DNA from 4 places in the Rhodoferax sp. GW822-FHT04A08 genome. Region 1 is predicted to be linked to each of the others. Evidence: predicted binding sites of a transcription regulator. Region 1 holds the regulator's gene; each other region holds the start of a gene.
The links. Region 1 encodes sigma-54, which starts transcription at its own class of promoters, with help from an activator protein. Its sites were predicted from a motif close to TGGCANGNAANCTGCTTT; they were not measured.
Positions count from the first base shown of each region.

Region 2: AC1RMF_RS21150 (ammonium transporter) is a predicted target of sigma-54. The motif match lies at 3,743-3,760, and genes of this name have one in related genera.
Region 3: glnK (P-II family nitrogen regulator) is a predicted target of sigma-54. The motif match lies at 3,462-3,479, and genes of this name have one in related genera.
Region 4: nifH (nitrogenase iron protein) is a predicted target of sigma-54. The motif match lies at 3,775-3,792, and genes of this name have one in related genera.

Region 1 is NZ_JBXAMW010000013.1:29,245-34,837, forward strand. Features, by position in the region: gene AC1RMF_RS20525 (THUMP domain-containing class I SAM-dependent RNA methyltransferase) at 1-1,006, opposite strand, end outside; gene AC1RMF_RS20530 (RNA polymerase factor sigma-54) at 1,003-2,598, opposite strand; gene lptB (LPS export ABC transporter ATP-binding protein) at 2,598-3,380, opposite strand; gene lptA (lipopolysaccharide transport periplasmic protein LptA) at 3,350-3,970, opposite strand; gene AC1RMF_RS20545 (exopolyphosphatase) at 4,079-5,008, opposite strand; gene AC1RMF_RS20550 (thiol:disulfide interchange protein DsbA/DsbL) at 5,105-5,593, opposite strand, start outside.
Region 2 is NZ_JBXAMW010000014.1:31,522-37,114, forward strand. Features, by position in the region: gene AC1RMF_RS21140 (ABC transporter substrate-binding protein) at 1-732, shown strand, start outside; gene AC1RMF_RS21145 (bifunctional diguanylate cyclase/phosphodiesterase) at 748-3,642, shown strand; gene AC1RMF_RS21150 (ammonium transporter) at 3,831-5,033, shown strand; gene AC1RMF_RS21155 (alpha/beta fold hydrolase) at 5,159-5,593, shown strand, end outside.
Region 3 is NZ_JBXAMW010000004.1:111,629-117,221, forward strand. Features, by position in the region: gene AC1RMF_RS10125 (SMP-30/gluconolactonase/LRE family protein) at 1-470, opposite strand, end outside; gene AC1RMF_RS10130 (aldose 1-epimerase) at 467-1,333, opposite strand; gene AC1RMF_RS10135 (ammonium transporter) at 1,473-3,002, opposite strand; gene glnK (P-II family nitrogen regulator) at 3,036-3,374, opposite strand; gene AC1RMF_RS10145 (YifB family Mg chelatase-like AAA ATPase) at 3,627-4,877, shown strand; gene AC1RMF_RS10150 (restriction endonuclease subunit S domain-containing protein) at 4,905-5,228, opposite strand; gene AC1RMF_RS10155 (hypothetical protein) at 5,484-5,593, opposite strand, start outside.
Region 4 is NZ_JBXAMW010000009.1:12,531-18,123, forward strand. Features, by position in the region: gene nifK (nitrogenase molybdenum-iron protein subunit beta) at 1-1,102, opposite strand, end outside; gene nifD (nitrogenase molybdenum-iron protein alpha chain) at 1,142-2,599, opposite strand; gene nifH (nitrogenase iron protein) at 2,767-3,648, opposite strand; gene AC1RMF_RS17075 (group II truncated hemoglobin) at 4,023-4,475, shown strand; gene AC1RMF_RS17080 (hypothetical protein) at 4,472-5,080, shown strand; gene AC1RMF_RS17085 (NAD(+)--dinitrogen-reductase ADP-D-ribosyltransferase) at 5,099-5,593, shown strand, end outside.

The DNA of each region.
Region 1 (5,593 bases):
GGGCCTGCACGCCCTCACCGGCCACACCGCCAATGCCGATGCGCTCGCCGTAGGGTGGGTTCAGCAGCATGACGCCACCGCCTTCGATGGGTGGCATGCGCTGCAGGGCGTCACCACCACGGAACTCGATGACATCGGCCACGCCCGCGCGCTCCGCGTTGCGCTGCGCGAAGTCGACCATGCGGTGCGACACATCGCTGCCGTAGATCAGAGCTTTCTGGCCGGGCTCGGGCTTGACCACGGCGTCAGCCGCTTCCTGCTTCATGGCCTGCCAGACCTTGGGCTGGAAGGGCACAAACTTCTCGAAGGCAAAGCGGCGCAACGAGCCCGCCGCAATATTGCAGGCAATCTGCGCGGCTTCGATGGCAATGGTGCCACTGCCGCAGCAGGGGTCGTACAAAGGCGCCAGGTCGTCGTCACCATCGGCCCAGCCGCTGGCGGCAATCATGGCGGCGGCCAAGGTCTCTTTCAACGGCGCATCGCCCTTGTCCTCGCGCCAGCCCCGCTTGAACAATGGCTCACCGGACGTGTCAATGTAGAGCGAGCAGCTGTCAGTGGTGAGGTGGGCATAGATGCGCACATCGGGCCACTGGGTGTTGACATCAGGACGCACGCCCCCCGAAGTCTCGCGGAAGCGGTCGCAGACGGCATCCTTGACCTTGAGTGCAGCAAAGTTCAGCGATGTCAAAGGACTGTGCTGGGCGGTGACCTCGATCTTGATGGTCTCGCGCGGTGTGAACCAGCGCTCCCACGGCACCGCCATGGCGGCGCGGTACAAGTCCTGCTCGTTGCGGTATTCGGTGTACGACACCAGCACCAGCACGCGCTGTGCTAGGCGGCAATACAGGTTCAGGCGCATGGCGTCCGTGAAGGAGGTGCGCACGGCCACACCACCACGCTGCTTGGTGATGCAGCCGGGCGGCAGGCCGGTGATGCGCAGGATTTCGGGCGCGAGGTAATCCTCCACACCGGCGGCGCAGGGAAGAAAGAGTTGCAGTTGGTTCATAGCGCCTTGCGCAGGGATGCGGGGGCGATCTTCAGCCCCTCGCGGTATTTGGCCACAGTGCGCCGGGCACATTCAATACCCTGCTCCTTGAGCATCTCGGATATCTGGTTGTCTGACAGCGGCTTCTTGGCACTTTCGGCGCTGATGAACTGCTTGATGAGTGCACGCACCGCGGTGCTGGACGCATTGCCGCCGGACTCAGTGCCCAGGCCGGAGCCGAAGAAGTACTTCAGCTCAAAGGTGCCAAAAGGCGTTGCCATGTACTTGGCGGTGGTCACGCGGCTGATGGTGGACTCGTGCAAGCCCAGTTCGTCGGCGATCTCACGCAGCACCAGCGGGCGCATGGCCAATTCGCCATGGGTGAAGAAGCTCTTCTGCCGCTCCACAATCGCCGTGCTCACGCGCAGGATGGTGTCAAAGCGCTGCTGGATATTCTTGATGAACCAGCGCGCTTCCTGCAGGCGTTGCTGTAGAGCGGCGTGGCTGGCGCTGTCCTTACCGCCCCGGTGGTTGCGCAGCACATTGGCGTAGATGTCATGCACCTTGAGGCGCGGCATCACATCGGGATTGAGCATGACGCGGAACTTGGGTGCAGCCGCCTTGTTGGCGTTGGTCACCGGCACCACCAGCACGTCGGGCACCACGATGTTGCGCTCCACGTCGACAAAGCGCCGCCCCGGCTTGGGTTCCAGCCGCGCAATCAGCGCTATGGCCTCGCGCACCAGGGCATCGCTGCCCACGCCCAGCTGCACCAGCCGCTTGATGTCACGGCGCGCCAGCAATTCCATGGGCTGCTGGCAAATGCGCAGGGCCACTTCCAGTTGCTCGCGCTCTTCGTCTTCCAGATCCGGATTGCGCAGCAGAGCTTTCAATTGCAGACTGAGGCACTCGCTCAAATTGCGGGCACCGACGCCAACCGGCTCCAGGCTTTGCAGCAGTCCCAGGGCTACCGAGAAATGGTGCACTAGGTCGTACAACTGCTCTTCATCCTGCGGGTTCAAGGTGCGGGCTAGGTCCTCGAGCGGCTCTTCCAGATAGCCGTCGTCGTTGAGCGACTCGATCAGGAAACGCAGCGCGGCAGCGTCTTCGGCGCTCAGGCGCAAACCCAGTGTCTGCCGATGCAGGAAGGCCTGCAAGCTCTCCTGCGTGCGGGCCAGCTCGGTGGCGTCCTTGTCTTCGTCGCCAGTGAGGTTATTGGTACTGGCCTTGGCCTCGACGCCCCACTCGCCGTCGTCCGGGGTCATTTCGGTGGTGCCGTCGCCTTCCCAGTCGATGCCTTCGTCCCCGCTCAGGGGACTGTTGTCTTCATCACTGCTGGTGGAGGCCACGATGCTGCTGCCCAGGTCGGGCATGGTGGCGGAAAACTCCACATCTTTGTCGCCTTCACTGACCGGCGTATCCGCCTGTGCGATGCCGAACTCTTCCCGCTCGGCATGGTCCTCACCCAGTTCCAGAAAAGGGTTCTCGTCCAGCATCTGCTCCACTTCCTGGCTCAGTTCGAGCGTGGAGAGCTGCAGCAGACGGATCGACTGCTGCAACTGGGGAGTAAGCGCCAGATGCTGGGAGACGCGTAATGAGAGACCTTGCTTCATTACATCTTGAAGTTTTCGCCAAGGTACACGCGGCGTACCTCGGGGTTGTCGACAATTTCCGAAGGCGTGCCTTCGGCCAGCACGCGGCCATCACTGATGATGTAGGCGTGGTCGCAAATGCCCAGGGTCTCGCGCACATTGTGGTCGGTGATGAGCACCCCGATGCCGCGCGCCTTGAGGAAGTTGATGATGCGCTGGATCTCGATCACCGCAATCGGGTCGATGCCGGCAAACGGCTCGTCCAGCAGGATGAAACGCGGCCCGGTAGCCAACGCGCGGGCAATTTCCACGCGCCGCCGCTCACCGCCCGACAAGGCCAGCGCCGGAGACTCGCGCAAGTGCTCGACCCGCAATTCCTGCAGCAGATTGGTCAGCCGCTTCTCGATCTCCGCGCTGCGCAATGGAGTGCCGTCTTCGTCGCGCTGCAGTTCCAGCACAGCGCGCACGTTGTCTTCCACGTTGAGCTTGCGAAAAATCGAGGCTTCCTGCGGCAGGTAGCCCAGCCCCAGACGCGCGCGCCGGTGTATGGGCATGGACTCGATCGAATTGCCATCGATGGAGATGTCACCCCCGCTGGCGCGCAGCAACCCCACGATGATGTAGAACGAGGTGGTCTTGCCAGCGCCGTTGGGGCCCAGCAGGCCCACCACTTCGCCCGTACGCACGGTCAGGGACACGTCCTTGACCACTTGGCGCTTGCCATAGGACTTTTGCAGATGTTGCGCCGTCAAGTTCCCCGCAGCAAAACCACTCACTTGGCGGCCCCCCCCAGGGTCGCGGATGGTTTGAGCGGCAACGGGGTTGCGGCAGGCGCCGGAGCACTGGCTTCGGGCTTGGGGGTCAGCATGACCCGCACGCGACCGGTTCCCAGGGCGCCAGTCGGTCCCTTGGTGTTGGCGGCACCATCGACCGTGAACAGGTCGGTGAGATTTTCATAAACGATGACACCGCCGGTGATTTCATCGGCCAACGTGGCGCCACGCAGTCGGCGCAACTGCGCTTTGCCGGTGAAGGTCACGGTATCGGCCTTGCCGTCATAGGTGATGGTTTCGCCCTCCCCCTCGATGAACTCGTCCAGTGCTTCGCGCTTCTGCCGGTAGAAGGCCAGCTTGTCTGCGGAACCGGTGGCAACGCCAAATTGATATCCGTCAGGATCCTGGCGCACATCCAGCCGATCTGCGCGGATCACGATGGTTCCCTTGGTCAGCACCACCTTGCCGGTGAATACGCTGACCTGCTTGAGGTCGTCATAGCGTAGCGCGTCGGCCTCGATGTTCATGGGCTTTTTCTGGTCGGCTTTTTCGGCGCGCACGCCACCGGCTGCAAACAGCAGCGTAGCAATCACCAACGAGAAAAGAATGTGTTTTTTCATAAAGGCACGAAACTTGCACACAGTGCGCACGGCCATTGTAGCGAGCGCATGGCATGTTTTATGCCTTGACGAAAATTGAATCGTGTGTGCGGGATTACCCGCAGAAGTTCAACCTACGGTGTTGATGCGGGAAACCAGCTCTTTGACCACGGTATCGGCCCGCTCATTGGGCACTTGGCAGGTTCCAGCATTTTCATGGCCACCCCCACCGTACACCAGCATCAAGGCACCGATATTGATGCGCGAGGTCCGGTTGGTGATGGATTTGCCCACCGCGCAGACGGTGTTTTGCTTTTGCACGCCCCACATCACATGGATGGACACATTGGTCTGGGGAAACAACGCATACACCATGAAGCGGTTCACCGCGTAGATGGTGTCTTCGTGGCGCAGGTCCAACACCACCACGTTGTTGTGGACCGTGGAACACAGCTGCAGCTGGGCTTTGGCCTTCTGGGCATGCTCGAAATACAACTCCACCCGCTCCATCACGTCGGGCAGCTTCAGTATGTCGTCAATGCCATGGGTGCGGCAGTAGTCGATCAGATCCATCATCAGCTGGTAGTTGCTGACCCGGAACTCGCGGAATCGGCCCAAGCCGGTACGCGAATCCATCAGGTAATTCAGCAGCACCCAGCCAGTAGGGTTGAGGATTTCATCAACACTGAACTGGGCGGAGTCACCCTTGTCGACGGCCTCCATCATTTCATTGAAGCGCGCGCCAAACTGGGCGGTGCCACCGTAATGTTCAAACACCACCCGCGCAGCCGATGGCGCATCCGGGTGGATCACATGGTTGGCGGCAACATCGTTGCGCAAGGTCTCTGACGCATGGTGGTCAAACGACAGGTGCACCCCCGGGACGTAGGGGAGATTGGTGGTGATATCGCGGCTGGTGACCTCGATCTTGCCATCCTGCATATCCTTGGGATGGACGAACTTGATGTCATCAATCAGGTTCAGCTCTTTGAGCAAGACGGCGCATACCAGGCCGTCAAAGTCACTTCTTGTAATAAGCCTGAACTTGGAATCCGACATGGCGTATGCCCCGCTGAGTGATTGATATTGCAATCATTCTAGTTCGGGGATACGTCACTTGTCACCCGCAACCGTGGACCCGGCCTCAGGGTTTTCCTATTTGCCGCTGCGCACTGTCGCAGCCAGGGCTTCAACGACCTTGATAGCCTTGTCCATGCCCTTGGCCAGAGAACCGTCCACGTAAAAACGGCCGGCCACACCCAGAGCGGGCACGCCTTCGACCTTGTAGCTGTTCTGCAATTGCGTTCCCTTGCTTGCCTTGGCGGCAACGCTGAAGGAGTTGAATTGTTCGGTGAACTTTGCAACGTCCACGCCCTGCTTGCCCACCCACGCCAGAATGGCGGGCGCCTTGGATAAATCCTGCTTTTCCACGTGGATGGCAGCAAAGACCTTGGCGTGCAGCTTGTCCACCAGGCCCATGGCGTCCAGGGCGTAGAACAGACGCTGCTGCGGCACGAAGTCATCGCGGAAGGCAACGGGCACGCGGCGGAAGGCTACGTCCTTTGGCAGCTGCTTGATCCAGCCTTCCAGCATGGGCTCGAACGCGTTGCAGTGCGGGCAGCTGTACCAGAAGAATTCCACCAC
Region 2 (5,593 bases), on a different contig from region 1:
AAGGAGATTGGGGCTCCGCGCCAGCGTTACCCATTCTGGATAGGGTCGTTGCAGCCGCATGCCTCCGATGCTGGTTACCTCACCGCCAGAAGCCTGATAGCCAAGGGCCGCGCTGAAAAAGCCCAGGCCCCCGATGGTAAGCTGCACATGCTGGCGATCGCGGGCGACCGTTCCACACCCGCCTCCATAGAGCGCAACGAGGGCATGCGCCACGCGGTCTTGGATGCCGGCGATGTCGTGCTGGACCAGGAAGTCTTTGCCGACTGGAGCCGTGACAAAGCCGCTGAACAAAGTGCGGTGCTGTATGGCCGCTATCCGGGTACGCGCCTGGTATGGGCTGGTAGCGACCAGATGGCCTTTGGTGCCATGCAGACCTGGGAAAAGCGCGGGGGAAAGCCGGGGCAGGACGCCTGGTTCAGTGGCGTCAACACGTCGCAGGAAGCCCTGGAGGCGGTGCAGTCCGGTCGCCTGACGGCTCTGGCCGGCGGGCATTTCATCGCCGGTGCCTGGGCGCTGGTCATGATTTACGACTACGCCCACGGCCGTGACTTTGCCGACGAAGGTCTGGAACTGGATCGTCCGATGTTCACCTTGTTCGATGCGGAGAGCGCAGAGCGATTTCGTGCGCGCTATGCCAGCGGCTACAGCAGGATCGACTTTCGCAAATACAGCAAGGTACTCAATCCGCAAGTCAAGCACTACAACTTTTCTTTTGAGCAGCTCATACGCTGAGGGCAGGGTCCCGCCATGCCAAGCCGTCCCTTCCGACCCATTGCCAACGTACTGATCCAACGGGTCGTTGCGCTAGCGGCGCTGTGCTTTGTCGTGCTCGGGTCACTGCATGCCCTGATTGAGTACCGCTCTGGGAAGGTCGCCTTTCAGACCACCATACGCGACATATCCGTAGCCAGTGCTCCGCAACTTTCCGTCAGTCTGTGGGACATTGAGCTGGAGGCGGTGCGCAAGCAGCTCACCCTGATTGCGCAGCGCCCAGAAGTGGCCTATGTGGAGCTGTGGACCCTGACCGGAGAACGTTACGTGGCAGGCGACACCACGCTCACCGACGGTGAGGTCAAGAGTCGCATTGAAGTTCCGTCCCCCGGCGGCAGCGGCGCACTGGGCACTTTGCAGGTGACCGGCAAGGATGCGTACCGGCATGCCAAGATCAAGCGTGAGATCGCCCAGTTGCTGCTGGGCTATTTTGTATTTGTGACGGCCATCTGCCTGGCCATCACGGTGCTGTTGCGCCAGAAGCTGGAACGCCCGCTGTCCACGCTGGCACGGTTCGCGCGGGAGCTCGTGCCGGGCGCTGCTCCGGCACCCGTTGTGTATGACAAGGGCTCCAAGCGCTATGCGGACGAAGTGGATGTATTGGCCGAAGGATTTCAGACCTTGCAGAGTGCCGTCTACTCACACGTGTCAAACCTCGATCAGCTGGTGGCCGCGCGCACGGGTGAACTGGCTTTGCACAACCAGATACTGGATCAAATCAGCCGTGATGTCCCCCTGCGCAATCTGCTGGACGCGCTGACCCGGCAGGTGGAGCAGCTGCACCCGGATATGTTCAGCTCGATCCTGCTGCTGGACAAGGAAGGCAAGCACCTGCGGCATGGCGCTGCGCCTGGTCTGCCGCAGTTTTTCGTGGACGCCATTGACGGCGTGGCCATAGGCGAAGGGGTTGGTTCATGCGGCACAGCGGCTTTCCGTGGCGAACGGGTCATCGTTGAAAACATCCAGCAGCATCCCTACTGGGCGTCGTACCGAGATATTGCTGGCCAAGCGGGCTTGCAGGCGTGTTGGTCAGAGCCCATTATTGGAACCGAAGGGCAGGTGCTTGGCACCTTTGCGCTGTACCACCGCAAGGCAGCAAAACCGTCAGGCGTCGAAATTGAGCTGATCGAGCGCTATGCCAGACTGGCTGCTCTGGCCATTGAGCGCAAGCGCGCGGGCGAGCGCCTCAATACCCTGTCACGCGCCATTGCGCAAAGCCCGGTTTCCATCCTGATAACCGACCCCTTGGGCGTCATTGAATATGTGAATCCCAAGTTCGAGGAGGTCACCGGCTACCGCAGTGCAGAAGCCATAGGCAAGACCCCGGGGATTCTGAGCAGCGGTGAAAAGTCGCGCGAAGAGAACGACAAGATCTGGCGGACCATCCGGTCCGGTCATACCTGGAGCGGGGACTTCCATAACCGCCGCAAAGACGGTTCCCTGTTCTGGGTGCACGCTTCCATTTCCCCGATTCTGGATGAGCAAGGTGCACTGCTTCACTTCGTGGCGGTCAAGGAGGACATCACGCAACGCAGGGAGCATCAGCGGCAGCTGGAGCATATTGCGCACTATGACGTGCTGACCAATCTGCCCAACCGTGCCTTGCTGGCAGACCGCCTGGTTCAGGGCATGGCGTTGGCGCATCGACGCGGACACAAACTGGCCGTGGTGTACCTGGATCTTGACGGCTTCAAGGCCATCAACGACCAGCACGGGCATGCAGCCGGCGACCAGATGCTGATTGCCGTGGCCAGTCGCATGAAACATGCACTGCGTGAGGTGGACACACTGGCCCGCATTGGCGGCGATGAGTTCGTGGTAGTGCTGGTTGATCTTCCGGATGCGCAGGACAGCCATCCCATGCTCAACCGCTTGCTGGTTGCGGCATCGCAGTCCGTACAGGTGGGTGAGCTCACACTACGGGTTTCGGCCAGCCTGGGCGTGACGTTCTACCCGCAGGCTCAGGAAGCGGAAGCGGACCAATTGCTGCGCCAGGCGGATCACGCCATGTACCAGGCCAAGGTGAGCGGCAAGAATCGGTACCACGTCTTCGACGCCGAGCACGACAACAGCATTCGCGATCACCACGAGAGTCTGGAAAACATCCGACTGGCCTTGCTCAATGACGAATTCGTCCTGCATTACCAGCCCAAAGTCAATATGCGTACCGGCGCCGTCATCGGGGCCGAGGCACTGATTCGCTGGCAGCACCCGACCAAGGGTCTGCTGCCCCCAGCCAGCTTCTTGCCGATCATCGAGGACCATCCGCTGGCGGTCGATTTCGGGGAGTGGGTGATTCACCGGGCACTGAGTCAGATGGGCGCCTGGCAGGCGGGCGGGCTCGATATCTCGGTAAGCGTCAACATTGGCGCCCGTCAGTTGCAGCAGACGGATTTCGTCGAGCGTCTGCGCGATCTGATGACAGCGCATCCCGGGGTCAAGCCCGGAGACCTCGAACTGGAGGTGCTCGAGACCAGTGCGCTGGAGGACCTGGAGCACGTTTCCAGCGTCATGGAAGCCTGCCGGGCCATGGGGGTTGAATTTGCGCTGGACGACTTCGGAACGGGCTATTCATCGCTGACCTACCTCAAGCGTCTGCCCGTGACCATGCTCAAGATCGACCAGAGCTTTGTGCGTGAAATGCTGGATGACCCAGATGACCGGGCCATCCTGCAAGGCGTGATCGGCCTGGCCGCGGCTTTCAGACGCAAGGTCATTGCAGAAGGGGTGGAGTCCGTGGCGCACGGCACCGTGTTGCTGCAGTTGGGTTGTGAGCTGGCGCAGGGCTATGGCATTGCACGCCCCATGGCCGCCGACCAGTTGCCGACCTGGGCAGCGACCTGGCAACCCCACAGCCGTTGGAGTGCGTAGCCTTTTTGGTGCGTGGAATAGGTTGTCCAGGGCATTTGGCATACCTTTAATCCCGAAAATGCACTGAAACAAGACGTCTTTAAAGATCTTTGCGCCGTTGTGGCGCATTTATTGCTTACAAATGGTGCGACAGTGGGCGTGTGCAATTTTCCGCACCGTCTGAATGCATTATTTCCAAGAGGTTGTTTATGAATGCACTACAACAGGGCGCCAATGCCCTGTTTATTTTGTTGGGCGCAATCATGGTGCTTGCCATGCATGCGGGTTTCGCTTTTCTGGAGTTGGGTACGGTTCGCCGCAAGAACCAAGTCAATGCGTTGGTCAAGATCCTGGTGGACTTTTCCGTTTCCACGGTTGTGTACTTTGTGCTGGGTTATGCCGTGGCTTATGGCACCAGCTTCTTTGTCGGTGCGCAAGACCTGGCGGCCAAGAATGGCTATGAGTTGGTGAAGTTCTTCTTTCTGCTGACCTTTGCTGCGGCCATTCCGGCCATCATTTCCGGAGGCATTGCGGAGCGCGCCAAGTTCTGGCCCCAGCTCATGGCCACGGCCATGATCGTGGGCGTTGTCTACCCCTTCTTTGAAGGCATAGCCTGGAACCAGCACTTTGGTGTGCAGGCCTGGCTGCTGGCAAACACCGGAGCCGAATTCCACGATTTCGCCGGCAGTGTGGTGGTCCATGCGCTGGGAGGCTGGATTGCGCTGGGTGCGGTCATGTTGTTGGGTGCGCGCAGCAACCGCTATCGCAAGGACGGCGCCATATCGGCACATCCGCCCAGCAGCATTCCATTCCTGGCGCTGGGCGCCTGGATTCTGACGGTGGGCTGGTTTGGCTTCAATGTGATGAGCGCGCAGACCCTGGACAAAATTTCCGGCCTGGTGGCCGTGAACTCGCTCATGGCCATGGTGGGCGGTACCCTGACGGCCCTGCTTCTGGGCAAGAACGACCCCGGCTTCGTGCACAACGGCCCGCTGGCGGGCCTGGTGGCCGTGTGCGCTGGCTCCGACCTGATGCATCCGCTGGGCGCCTTGGTGGTAGGGGCCGTTGCCGGTGCAATCTTTGTATCGATGTTCACTCTGACGCAAAACAAATGGAAGATCGACGATGTGCTGGGTGTCTGGCCCTTGCATGGGCTGTGCGGGACGTGGGGCGGGGTGGCCGCTGGCATCTTTGGCAGCAAGGCCCTGGGCGGTCTGGGCGGGGTCAGCATGGGGGCTCAGGTGCTGGGCACCGGCCTGGGTGTCGTCTGGGCACTGGTCAGTGGTTTTGCCGTCTACGGTCTGCTCAAAGCCCTGCTGGGGTTGCGTTTGAGCCAGGAAGAAGAGTACGACGGTGCCGACTTGTCCATTCATAAAATCAGTGCGAGCCCGGAGCGGGAGGCCAATTGGTAGCCTCCTGAATCGTTCTGTAACAATTTAATGCCCTTTTTGCCCGGTAACAGACAGAAGTTTTGACACAATGCCCAGCATTCATGGTGGACTCACACTGCGATCTTTATGAGAACAGGTAGCTATTAATGGGACGTTGGGAAAATGGTGCAGAGCGCTGGCTGCCTGCACTTTTAAATAAAGTGTTTCGTGCCAGCGATGACCGCGCATGCGAAGAGGCCCTCAAAAGCCTTCCGCCCATTCGCTTCAGTCACACCCCTTTTGGCGTGCGTTCCTACATCACCGCGGGAACGGGTGCCTACACCGTGGTTTTCGAGTCCGGCCTGGGCCAAGGCAAGGAGGTCTGGGCACCTGTTTTCAATGCCCTGAGTGCGGTGACCCGTGTCGTTGCCTATGACCGCGCCGGCTATGGACAGAGTGATCCCTCCGGGCTGACGCGCGACGGCGGACAAATCGTCGAAGAGCTGCGCGCCATGCTGCAAGCTGAAAACATTCCACCGCCCTACGTTCTGGTTGGACATTCCCTGGGTGGCACGATCATGAAGCTCTTTGCCCGCACCTAC
Region 3 (5,593 bases), on a different contig from region 1:
CTCCAGGCCAGGCCGTTGGCCGTCAGCGCATCTCCGGCCTGGCGCGTGACCAGCGGTGCTCCAGAGCGGCAATCCAGTGAAAACAGTTCGGCAGCACGTCCCGCCTTGGGCTCGTCGATGGTGCCGATCCAGAATCGTCCCAGCGCATCGCATTTCCCGTCATTGGCTCGGATGCAGCTTGTGTCGTAGGGAAGTTGAACAATGCGCTCCAGCGACCCACCCCAGCTTCGGGCACGGTACACGCCGTCGCGCAGGGCGACCACCAGGCCACCCTTTGCAGCAGGCGCTATGCAACCGGGCTCGGACGGCATGTCCCACGCCTCTACGCCGCTCTGCGATGCGTGCATGCGCAGGAGCTTCTTCCCGCTGATGTCCACCCAGTACAGCCGCTGCTCCTGCGGATGCCAAAAGGGGGATTCGGCCAAGGCATACGTGTCGGTGCCTACGGTGCTCCAGATGGGCTTTTTCATACGACCTCCTCCACACGGATGCGCATGGTGGCGCGCATGGACTGACCGGGCTGCAGGACCTGCATGCCCAGCGCTTCAAGTGTTGCCACTCCTTGCTCCGCCAAGGACAACGCATTGTTGACGTGGCTGACGGGTTCAATGGCAATACTGTCCCGCGCAGGCGTGGTGTAGACCACCAGACGCGACAGGTTCGAGCTGACCTCTACACGCAACGGCCCTCTCTGAAGTTGCAGCGCTCCGGCCCATCCTTCAAAGCAGTGGTCCACCATCAGGTTGGCGCAATCCGTATCCAGACCGCTGTGGGCGAGCGCATGCGTAGGCAACATGTCAGCACCCATTTCCCAGCGACTGTTGCTGGAAAAGCGAACGTGGGTTTGTGCACTCTTGGCAAAGTAAGGGTGCCAGCCCAGCCCTGCCGGCGCGGCCTTTGCGGCGCGGTTGGTGATGCTGATGTGCATCTCCAGGGTATGGGCATCAAGCGTAAAGACCTGCTCCGCCTCAAAGGCAAATGGCCAGTAGTCATCGGCAACGTGGTGGTACGTCAAACGCGCCTGGCTGGCGCTCATCCGCTCCGCGTCCCAAGCCCGCATCCAGCCCACGCCATGGATGCAGTGGGACTCCTGTGGAAAGTTGGGCGCCAGCACATAGTCATGCCCATCCCAACGCAGTTGGCGATAGCCCACCCGGTTCGAATAGGGGACCAAGGGATAGCTCGCACCGTCCAAGCCTGATTGCATCTGCGCTGCCGGTTGGTGTCTAAGCACCTCATGTTCCCCAAACCACAGGCCGGCAAGACTGCCTCCCAATGCGGGAACAATTTCACAACGCATGGTCGAGGCGCGGAGGGTGACGGTTTCTGTCATCGGGATTCTCGTTGGGCAAGGGATGGCAGATTGTGCATTCCGCAAGCGCCCAAAAAGAAGCCCGGCGCAACTTCGGGGTTACCAAAGTTGCGCCGGGCGCATCCGCCAGCAAACTGGCGGCCAAGGAGAGACTCAGGGCTTAACGGCCGTAAGCAGACTCGCCGTGAGAAGTGACGTCCAGACCTTCGCGTTCGTCTTCTTCGCTGACACGCAGACCGATGGTCTTGTCAACAATGAAGTAAGACACGAAAGACACGACGCCGGACCAGACGATGGTGGTCAGCACAGCCTTGGTCTGGATCCAGACCTGGGCGCTGATGGAGTAGTCAGCAGCGGTGATGCCGGTTGCAGTAACCCAGTCGGCCACGTAGCCAGGGCCGCCCAGGGAGGGCGAGTTGAACACGCCAGTCAGAATCGCACCCAGGATACCGCAGACACCGTGCACGCCGAACACGTCCAGTGTGTCGTCAGCGCCCAGCAGCTTCTTCAGACCAGTCACGCCCCACAGGCCGGCGAAACCGGACAGCAGACCAATGATCAGTGCACCACCGATGCCCACGTTGCCGGCAGCAGGTGTGATGGCAACCAGACCCGCAACTGCACCAGATGCAGCACCCAGCATGGAAGCCTTGCCCTTGTGCAGTGCTTCACCCAGAGACCAAGTCAGCACGGCAGCGGCAGTAGCACCAAAGGTGTTGATGAAGGCCAGAGCGGCGAAACCGTTGGCTTCCAGAGCGGAGCCGGCATTGAAACCGAACCAACCCACCCACAGCAGGGAAGCACCCACCATGGTCAGTGTCAGGCTGTGAGGAGCCATGGATTCTTTGCCGTAACCGACGCGCTTGCCGATGAAGTAGGCACCCACCAGACCCGCCACAGCAGCGTTGATGTGCACAACGGTACCGCCAGCGAAGTCCAGAGCACCCCATTGCCACACCATACCGGCGCTGGCATTGACCTTGTCCACCACTTCCTTGCTGGTGTAGGCATCAGGACCTGCCCAGAACCACACCATGTGGGCGATGGGAGCGTAGGAGAAAGTGAACCACAGGACCATGAAGGCCAGCACGGCAGAGAACTTGATACGTTCGGCAAAGGAACCGACGATCAGGCAGCAGGTGATACCGGCGAAGGTTGCCTGGAAGGCCGCGTACACGATTTCGGGAATGTAGACGCCCTTGCTGAAGGTCGCTGCGTTCGCGAAGGTGCCAGCAGCGTTGTCCCAGATGCCCTTCATGAAGAGGCGATCCAGTCCACCGATGTAGGCGTTGCCTTCCGTGAATGCCAGGCTGTAGCCGTAGATGAACCACAGCACGACGATCAGCGAGAACGTCACCAGGACCTGCATCAGCACGGACAGCATGTTCTTGCTGCGCACCAGGCCGCCGTAGAACAGGGCCAGGCCGGGAACCGTCATCAGAATCACCAGCAGTGTGGAGACCATCATCCAGGAGGTGTCGCCCTTGTTGGGAACGGGAGCAGCCGGAGCCGAGGCGTCAGCGGCCGGTGCAGCTGCAGCGGCGGGAGCTTCAGCAGATGCTGCAGCAGCGGGAGCGGAAGCTTCAGCCTTGGCTTCGGCAGCGGCCGGAGCAGCAGTTTGAGCTGTGGCAAACGTGGCGGCCGTCAGCAGGCCCAACCCCAAGGCTAGGGATACAAGCAGTTTTTTCATGGTTCGTTCCTTTATTTATTTGTCAGAAGCGCCTTAGAGGGCCTCTTTACCTGTCTCACCGGTACGGATGCGCACGGCTTGCTCAACGTCATAGACAAAAATCTTGCCGTCGCCGATCTTTCCGGTGCGAGCCGCACCTTCGATGGCTTCAATGACTTGCTCCACCAGTGCGTCATCGATGGCGGCCTCAATCTTCACCTTGGGCAGGAAGTCCACGACATATTCAGCACCACGATAGAGCTCTGTGTGGCCTTTTTGCCGTCCGAAGCCCTTGACTTCGGTGACAGTAATGCCTTGCACACCAATACTCGACAAGGCTTCTCGCACCTCATCGAGCTTGAACGGTTTAATGATGGCCGTCACGAGTTTCATGTGTTCACCTCAGCTTGTTTACAGGGGTTGCAGACACCGGGCTGGATCAGCCGGCTTCTCCAAAAAAAGATCAGGAGATAACCCCACTAAGCAGAGTCCGTGCCAACCGCTCGGACCAATGCCCCCACTTTTTGTGTGCACCAAATGGCGCCTCATCCGTTGCAAACACTGTATAAATAATCAGAACGCACCATTTAGGTGCCAACACAAAAGCGCACCCAATGGATGCGCACTTCTTTGGGAATCTCGCAAATGAGCTTATGTTTGGTGCAAAGCCGCGCCCTGCTGGGACTGGAGGCGGCAAAGGTCACTGTAGAAGTGCATCTGGCCAATGGCCTGCCCAGCTTTACGCTGGTCGGCCTGGCGGATGTGGAAGTCAAGGAGGCGCGCGAACGGGTGCGCTGTGCCATCCAGAATGCCGGCCTGGAGTTCCCCTCCAACAAGCGCATCACCGTCAATCTGGCCCCGGCAGACTTGCCCAAGGATTCAGGAAGGCTGGATTTGCCCATCGCCTTGGGCATTCTGGCGGCCAGCGGACAGGTCGACGGGGCCCGGCTGTCCGGATACGAGTTTGCCGGCGAACTCTCTCTGTCCGGCGACTTGCGGCCCGTAAGAGGAGCGCTGGCCATGGCATTGACGCTGGTGGGGGACACTGGCGCCACCAAGCTGGTGTTGCCCCAAGATAGCGCCCAAGAAGCGGCGCTCGTGCCACAGGTGCAGGTGTATTGCGCCCGGCACCTGCTGGATGTGGTGCGTCAATTCGCGCCTGCCGGGCAAGAAGTAGAAGTTCCTCCGGGTCTCTGCACGGAGGACGGCTGGTTTCGTGTGGAGCCCATAGTGCAGTCTGCCAGCGCATCGCTCCCGGACCTGGCCGACGTCAAAGGGCACGCCAGTGCCAGGCGCGCGCTGGAGATTGCCGCCGCAGGGGGACATAGCGTGTTGCTGGTAGGTCCTCCGGGCTCGGGCAAGTCCATGTTGGCCCAGCGTTTTGCCGGGCTGTTGCCAGACATGACGCATGAAGAGGCCTTGCAAAGCGCGGCCATCCAGTCTCTGAGCGGGCGCTTTCGCATGGAGCAATGGGCCATGCGCCCTACCGGGACACCCCACCACACGGCCAGCGCGGTAGCCTTGGTCGGGGGTGGCTCGCCGCAACGACCCGGCGAAATTTCACTGGCGCACAACGGCGTTCTGTTTCTGGATGAGTTTCCGGAGTTCAACCGCACCGCCCTGGAGGCTCTGCGCGAACCCCTGGAAACCGGCACGATCACCATCTCCAGGGCGGCGCGGCGCGCCGAATTTCCTGCCCGTTTCCAGTTGATTGCCGCCATGAATCCTTGTCCCTGCGGACATTTTGGCAGCACGGCACAGCGCTGCCGCTGCGCACCGGACCAAATTGCGCGGTTGTTGTTTTTCAGAGTTCTTGAGTTTTGTTCACAGTTGACGATTTGGTTTTTTCGCAGTTACTGCTTATTTCCGTATGGGAAATTGTGCCCAAATGAGTGACGGTTGCCCCACACCTTTTGGAAGTCCTCAGACCTTGATCTTCGGTGGCGTCAGCTTCCCGGTCAGGATGTCGCGCTCAATCTCATGCAGCATCGCCTCGCGAAAGGCATCGATGGCCTTGCGTTCCGAGGCAACGACAGCCCGCTTTTCCAGAACGCCAGCCACGATGATTCGCTGCGCCTCAGGGTCGGGCACGGGGATCACCAAACCTTCAAGGAAGTCGGCGGGTGCACGCTGCTGCCCTGCTGACCCGGTGAAGTAGCGCACCGCAGCGAGCCGCACAGCTTGCAACCGCAAGAGAACCCATAGGTATTCAGGAAGCACCTGCTCTGGCTCGATGGCCCGGACCACATGGAACTCATGTCGAACCGAAGCTAACCCCGTTGCGCAAGCCCCTGGCCACGGCGCTCTTGAGTTAGAGCTGCTAGGCGGGCAAGCCCTTCATTTGTTTCAGACACCTGACCGATAGAGATCGTGCCGCCTTTTCGGTGGACGCGTATGTCAAATGTCTTGAGTGCCCGTGGATTGGCAGAGTTGGGAGTCATAGTTTTCAAATCGACCTTGAACATGGCACTTCCTTGGCGTGTAATGCACGTATGGTCATCGTCAAAATGGCAGAACGCCCCTGGCAACGCATTTACATCCAGCTACAGTTCCTGGCCAGGTCCATTCCCCGTCAACCAAGAGGCCTTTGGATAGATCATATTTCTTACCGT
Region 4 (5,593 bases), on a different contig from region 1:
GCTTGCCGTGCAGGTGGGCCTGGCTGTCGGCCATGGCATCCACAAGCTCGCCGCGTTCCTTTTCCAGCTGGGCGGGAATGGGCTTGCCGGTCAGGCGCGAGATGGCCATCAGGAACTGGTCGGTACCGGCCACACCCATGGGGGCGTTGAGTACCACGACTTCCTGGCCGTGCTCGGCGATGAACTTGCTGGTCTTTTCGCAGCAGTATTCCTGGAACACGATGGTCGCCTTGGCATGCAGGGCGGCAATCACTTCTTCCTTGGTGGTGCCACCAGCGTACATGCGGAATTCGCCATCGGTCGGTGTGTTCCAGTTGCCGGAAGGGTCGCAGATGATGTTGACCTTGACGCCGAACAGATCGAATATGCGGCGGATTTCCTTCATGTTGCCGACGACGAAGCCGTCAAAGCCGCCAATGAAGTTGATGCTGTCATCGGGCACGCGCACCAGCGGCTCGGTGGTCTTGGCCTTGCCGTCCCAGAAGTGACGCAGCACACCCAGAAGCGCATTGTCGTAACCGGTGATGTGGCTGCCCACAAAAGCGGGAGTGTGGGCAAAGGGGACATCAAACTCTTCGGGGATGCTGCCCTTTTGCTTGCTGGTCTTGATGAAGGCGTCCACGTCATCGCCGATGACCTCTGCCATGCAGGTGGTGGAGACGGCAATCATGTCGGGCTTGTACAGGCTGTAGGCGTTGGCCAGGCCGTCGACCATGTTGTTGAGGCCACCGAACACGGCTGCGTCTTCCGTCATCGAAGAAGACACACAGGAGGTGGGTTCCTTGAAATGGCGCGAGAAGTGCGAGCGGTAATACGCCACGCAGCCCTGGCTGCCGTGCACAAAACTCAGGGTCTTGGCAAAGCCGTTGGCCACGTACACGGCGCCCAGCGGCTGGCAGGCCTTGGCCGGGTTCACCGTGAGGGAATCACGGGCAAAATTCTTTTGCTTGTAGTCCTCGGTCTTGGTCCACTCGACGACAGACTTGATCTTGTCATCGGAGTGGTTGAATTCGAACTCCTTCTTGTCGGCGAGCATCTTCTGGTACTCGGGCTCACGAAACAGCATTTCGTGGTCAATGACTTTGTCAGCAGATTGAGACATGGCTGGCTCCAATAGATAAGTGAATCGGTGGTATGCGGATCAGGACTTCCAAGGGGCCTTGGTCAGTCCCCAGATGGGCGAGCTGATCGCCATGTCCATGTCACGGGCGAAGATGGCAAAGCCGTCGTAGCCGTGGTAGGGGCCGGAGTAGTCCCAGCTGTGCATCTGGCGGAAAGGAACGCCCATCTTCTGGAACACATACTTTTCCTTGATGCCGGAGCCCACCAGGTCGGGCTTGACCTTGTCGACGAAGTGTTCGAACTCGTAGCCGGTCACGTCGTCATAGATCAGCGTGGCGTCCTTGATGTAGTGGGTGGTGCGCTGGTAGTCGTCGTTGTGGCCGAACTCGTAGCCGGTTCCGACCACGACCATGCCCAGGTCCTCGTAAGCGCCGATGACGTGACGGGGGCGCAGGCCGCCGATGTACAGCATCACGGTCTTGCCTTCCAGACGGGGCTTGAACTTGTCGATCACGGCCTGCATCAGAGGCTTGTACTTGGCGATCACTTCTTCGGCCTTGGCCTTGATGGTGTCGTCAAAGTGGCTGGCGATTTCGCGCAGGCTCTTCTCGATCATGGTCGGGCCGAAGAAGTTGTATTCGACCCATGGCACGCCATACTTTTCTTCCATGTGGCGGCTGATGTAGTTCATCGAGCGGTAGCAGTGCAACACGTTGAGCTTGGCCTTGGGCGTGTTCTCGATTTCGGCGATGGTGCCGTCACCGGACCACTGGGCGATGACGCGCAAGCCCATTTCTTCCAACAGGATGCGGCTGGACCAGGCATCACCACCGATGTTGTAGTCGCCGATGATGGCCACGTCATAGGGGGTGGAAACAAACTCGGGGCGCTTGTTGGGATCGGTGCGGTCAAACACCCAGTCACGGATGGCGTCGTTGGCCAGGTGGTGACCCAGCGACTGGCTCACGCCGCGGAAACCTTCGCAGCGCACCGGCACGATGGTCTTGCCTTCGTATTCCTTGCTCTTCTTCTTGGAGACGGCTTCGATGTCGTCACCAATCAGGCCGATGGGGCACTCGGACTGGATGGAGATACCCTTGTTCAGCGGGAACAGGTCCTGGATCTCGTCAATGATCTTGTCGAGCTTCTTGTCACCACCGAACACAATGTCCTTCTCCTGGAAGTCGGAGGTGAACTGCATGGTCACAAAGGTGTCGATACCGGTGGTACCGATGTAATAGTTGCGGCGAGCGGCCCAGCTGTATTGGCCGCAGCCCACGGGACCATGGCTGATGTGCACCATGTCCTTGATCGGTCCCCACACCACGCCTTTGGAGCCAGCGTAGGCGCAACCGCGAATGGTCATCACGCCAGGCAATGATTTGATGTTGGACTTCACGCCGCAATCGGGCTTGCCCTCTTCAAACGTACCCAGGTGCTTGGCACGGCGCTTGGCCATCTTTTCGGGATAGGCCTTCAGCACTTCATCAATCAGGGCCTTGTTGCTGGCCTTGCGCTCTTCAACGGTGGCGGTCATGTGGAAACTCCAGTAAAAAAAGAATGGGTTGCTATACAAACTGCGCTGCGTTCACGCGCGCCCCCTTCAGGGGCCCCGCGGATCTGGCTTTGCCAGTCCGCAGGGGGCCGCCCCCTTGAGGGGGGAGGCGGCTACACGCAGTGAGCAAGCAACGGGGGTGGTTCTTGTCAAGCCGCCAATTCGGCAGCCTTCTTGCCGACTTCGGACTCGTCGATGGTCTTCATGATTCCGAACTCCATCAGCATGTCTTCCAGTTGGTCCATGGTGATGGGGGTGGGGATGGTGCCGTTGCCCGCATTGTTGTGAACCTTCTGTGCCAGCGTGCGGTACTCACCGGCCTGCTTGGAGTCGGGTGCGTACTCGATCACGGTCATGCGGCGCAGTTCGGCGTGTTGCACGATGTTGTCGCGCGGCACGAAGTGGATCAGCTTGGAGCCCAGCATGCCGGCCAGTGCTTCGGCCAGTTCCAGTTCCTTGTCGGTCTGGCGCTCGTTGCAGACCAGGCCACCCAGGCGCACGCCGCCGGAGTTGGCGTACTTCAAGATGCCCTTGGAGATGTTGTTGGCAGCGTACATGGCCATCATTTCGCCGGACATGACGATGTAGATTTCCTGCGCCTTGTTTTCGCGGATGGGCATGGCAAAGCCGCCGCACACCACGTCACCCAGCACGTCGTAGGACACGTAGTCCACGCCGTCATAGGCACCGTTTTCTTCGAGGAAGTTGATCGAGGTGATCACGCCGCGGCCAGCGCAGCCCACACCTGGCTCAGGACCACCGGACTCCACGCAGCGGATGTCCTTGTAGCCGATCTTCATCACGTCCTCGAGTTCCAGGTCCTCCACGGAACCGGCTTCTGCAGCCAGGGACAGAATGGTGTCCTGGGCCTTTGCGTGCAGGATCAGACGGGTGGAGTCAGCTTTGGGGTCGCAGCCGACGATGAGAATCTTCTGGCCCAGGTCGCTCAGTGCGGCCAGGGTGTTTTGAGAGGTGGTTGATTTGCCGATGCCGCCTTTGCCGTAGAAGGCGATTTGCCGAAGTTTAGCCATTTCATACTCCATTCAGTAAGGTTGTAAAACAAGGTTGCGTAGCCGCGACCATGTCAGCCTGACGTGCCTGTAAGTCTTGTTATTGGGGTCACGGTTCGGCCGGACTTTTGTCCGCGCAGTCCCCTCATTGCACCTTCCGTGCCATGCTTTTCAAGCGCATTGCAAACGCCCTTTCAAACCACTTCTTCAGAGGGAAAAACGTGTTTTTCGAGGGCCATGACATCCATCAACCCGGCTTTGTTCATTTCCCTACAAAACGGGTTTGGATGTCGCAAATATTCCGTTGCTACACAGCAAGGGCTGCCATTTGTGTAGGGTTTGCAGGGTGCTGTATTGCATTTGCGGGTTGGTACGGTCATTGCTGATATAGCGGCATGAATCCCCAGCCCATCACCACCGCACAGCCGACCTCCAGGCACTTCGACCTGCTGGGCGGGGAAGCCGCCGTGGTGAACCTGGTGGACGCCTTCTACCGGCATATGGACGCACGTAGCGACGCGCGCGGCATACGTGCCATGCATGCACATGACTTGACTTCGACCAAGACGGTACTCGTGCGCTACCTGTGCGAGTGGCTGGGTGGCCCGCAGACCTACAGCGAGCGCCATGGCCATCCGCGCTTGCGCATGCGCCATGGCGGCTTTGCCATTGGCGTGCCTGAGCGCGATGCCTGGCTGGCCTGCATGGACGCAGCGCTGACAGACATCGGCGCCGAGCCGGCGCTGCATCAGACGCTGATGACTTCCTTTTTCAAGACGGCCGACTGGATGCGAAACACCGGCCCCCATCCCGTAACCATCGCAACCACAACCAAGGACTCTTCATGACCGCAACCCTCGCCCTCAAACCCACCGACGACACCGCGCTCGCTCCTCTGGAAAATGAAGGCCGCCTGCTCAACCCCCTGCTCAAGGCCGCCACCAGCAAACCCGGTCGCGTGGGCTTTCGCGGTGAACTGGCGCTGCGCTTTGCCCCCAAGCTGGCCGACGAAGCACGTCCGCCCGAACTGCTGTGCGCGCAGGCCATGGCCATTGCCAATGTGGGCGAGAAACACCTGCCCTTCTTTGCCGGCTACCTGCTGAGCTTTGAATACCTCAAGGACGTGGCCGAGACACTGGGCGACTCCTTGAGCGCCGGTGGCAAGTATTTCCTGTTCTGCAACAACATCGACCTGTCCAAGAAGTACCAGGTGCCTTACAAGGGTGCCATGTTCTATGTACTGCCCATCGACGAGTCCACCGTCTACAACGAGCTGCTGGACCTGTTCTACCTGGAAAAGAACGATCTGAAGAAGAAGGACACCGCAGGCAAGCTCGACGCCATTGCCGACGCCGCGCTCAAGTTCGACATCACCTTTGACACCATCACTTACGCAGAAGGTCTGGAGCTGATGGGCCCGGTGCGCAACCCCAACGAAAACCGCCCGGTCTGAGGCACTGCCCGGCCTGCCGTGGCGTACGACGATGACACGGACCTGCCGCACCGCTGGTACGCCACCAACCTGGTGGGCGTGCCCGCGCGGGTGCTGGCCAGCACCGCCTTCAATGCGCACCCCACGGCGCTGGCGATTGCCGGCACGTATGAGGCCCACACCGGCCTGTTCCAGTTGCTCGACAGCAGCCGCGACCTGAACGAGGCCCATGACATGTTTGTGCACTACCTGACCCTGGCCTTTGGACTGCGCAAACCCGAAGCCCACGAAGCACAGACCATGGGTGCGGCCGAACAACGCCGCTGGCGCAGCAGCTGGCGCAAGTTGCTGCAGGGCTGGGGCATGGACTCCAACGGCCCGGCAGGCGCCGTGCTCAAGGGCTGGGTGGAAAGCCGTTTTGGCCTGGTGCCCAGCTTTCACAAGCAGCCGCTGCAGCGCTTTCCCTCCCCGACCTGGGTGGCCTATCTGCAGGAGAAGGCCGCCAGCCGCTACAACAACAACAATATCCACCAG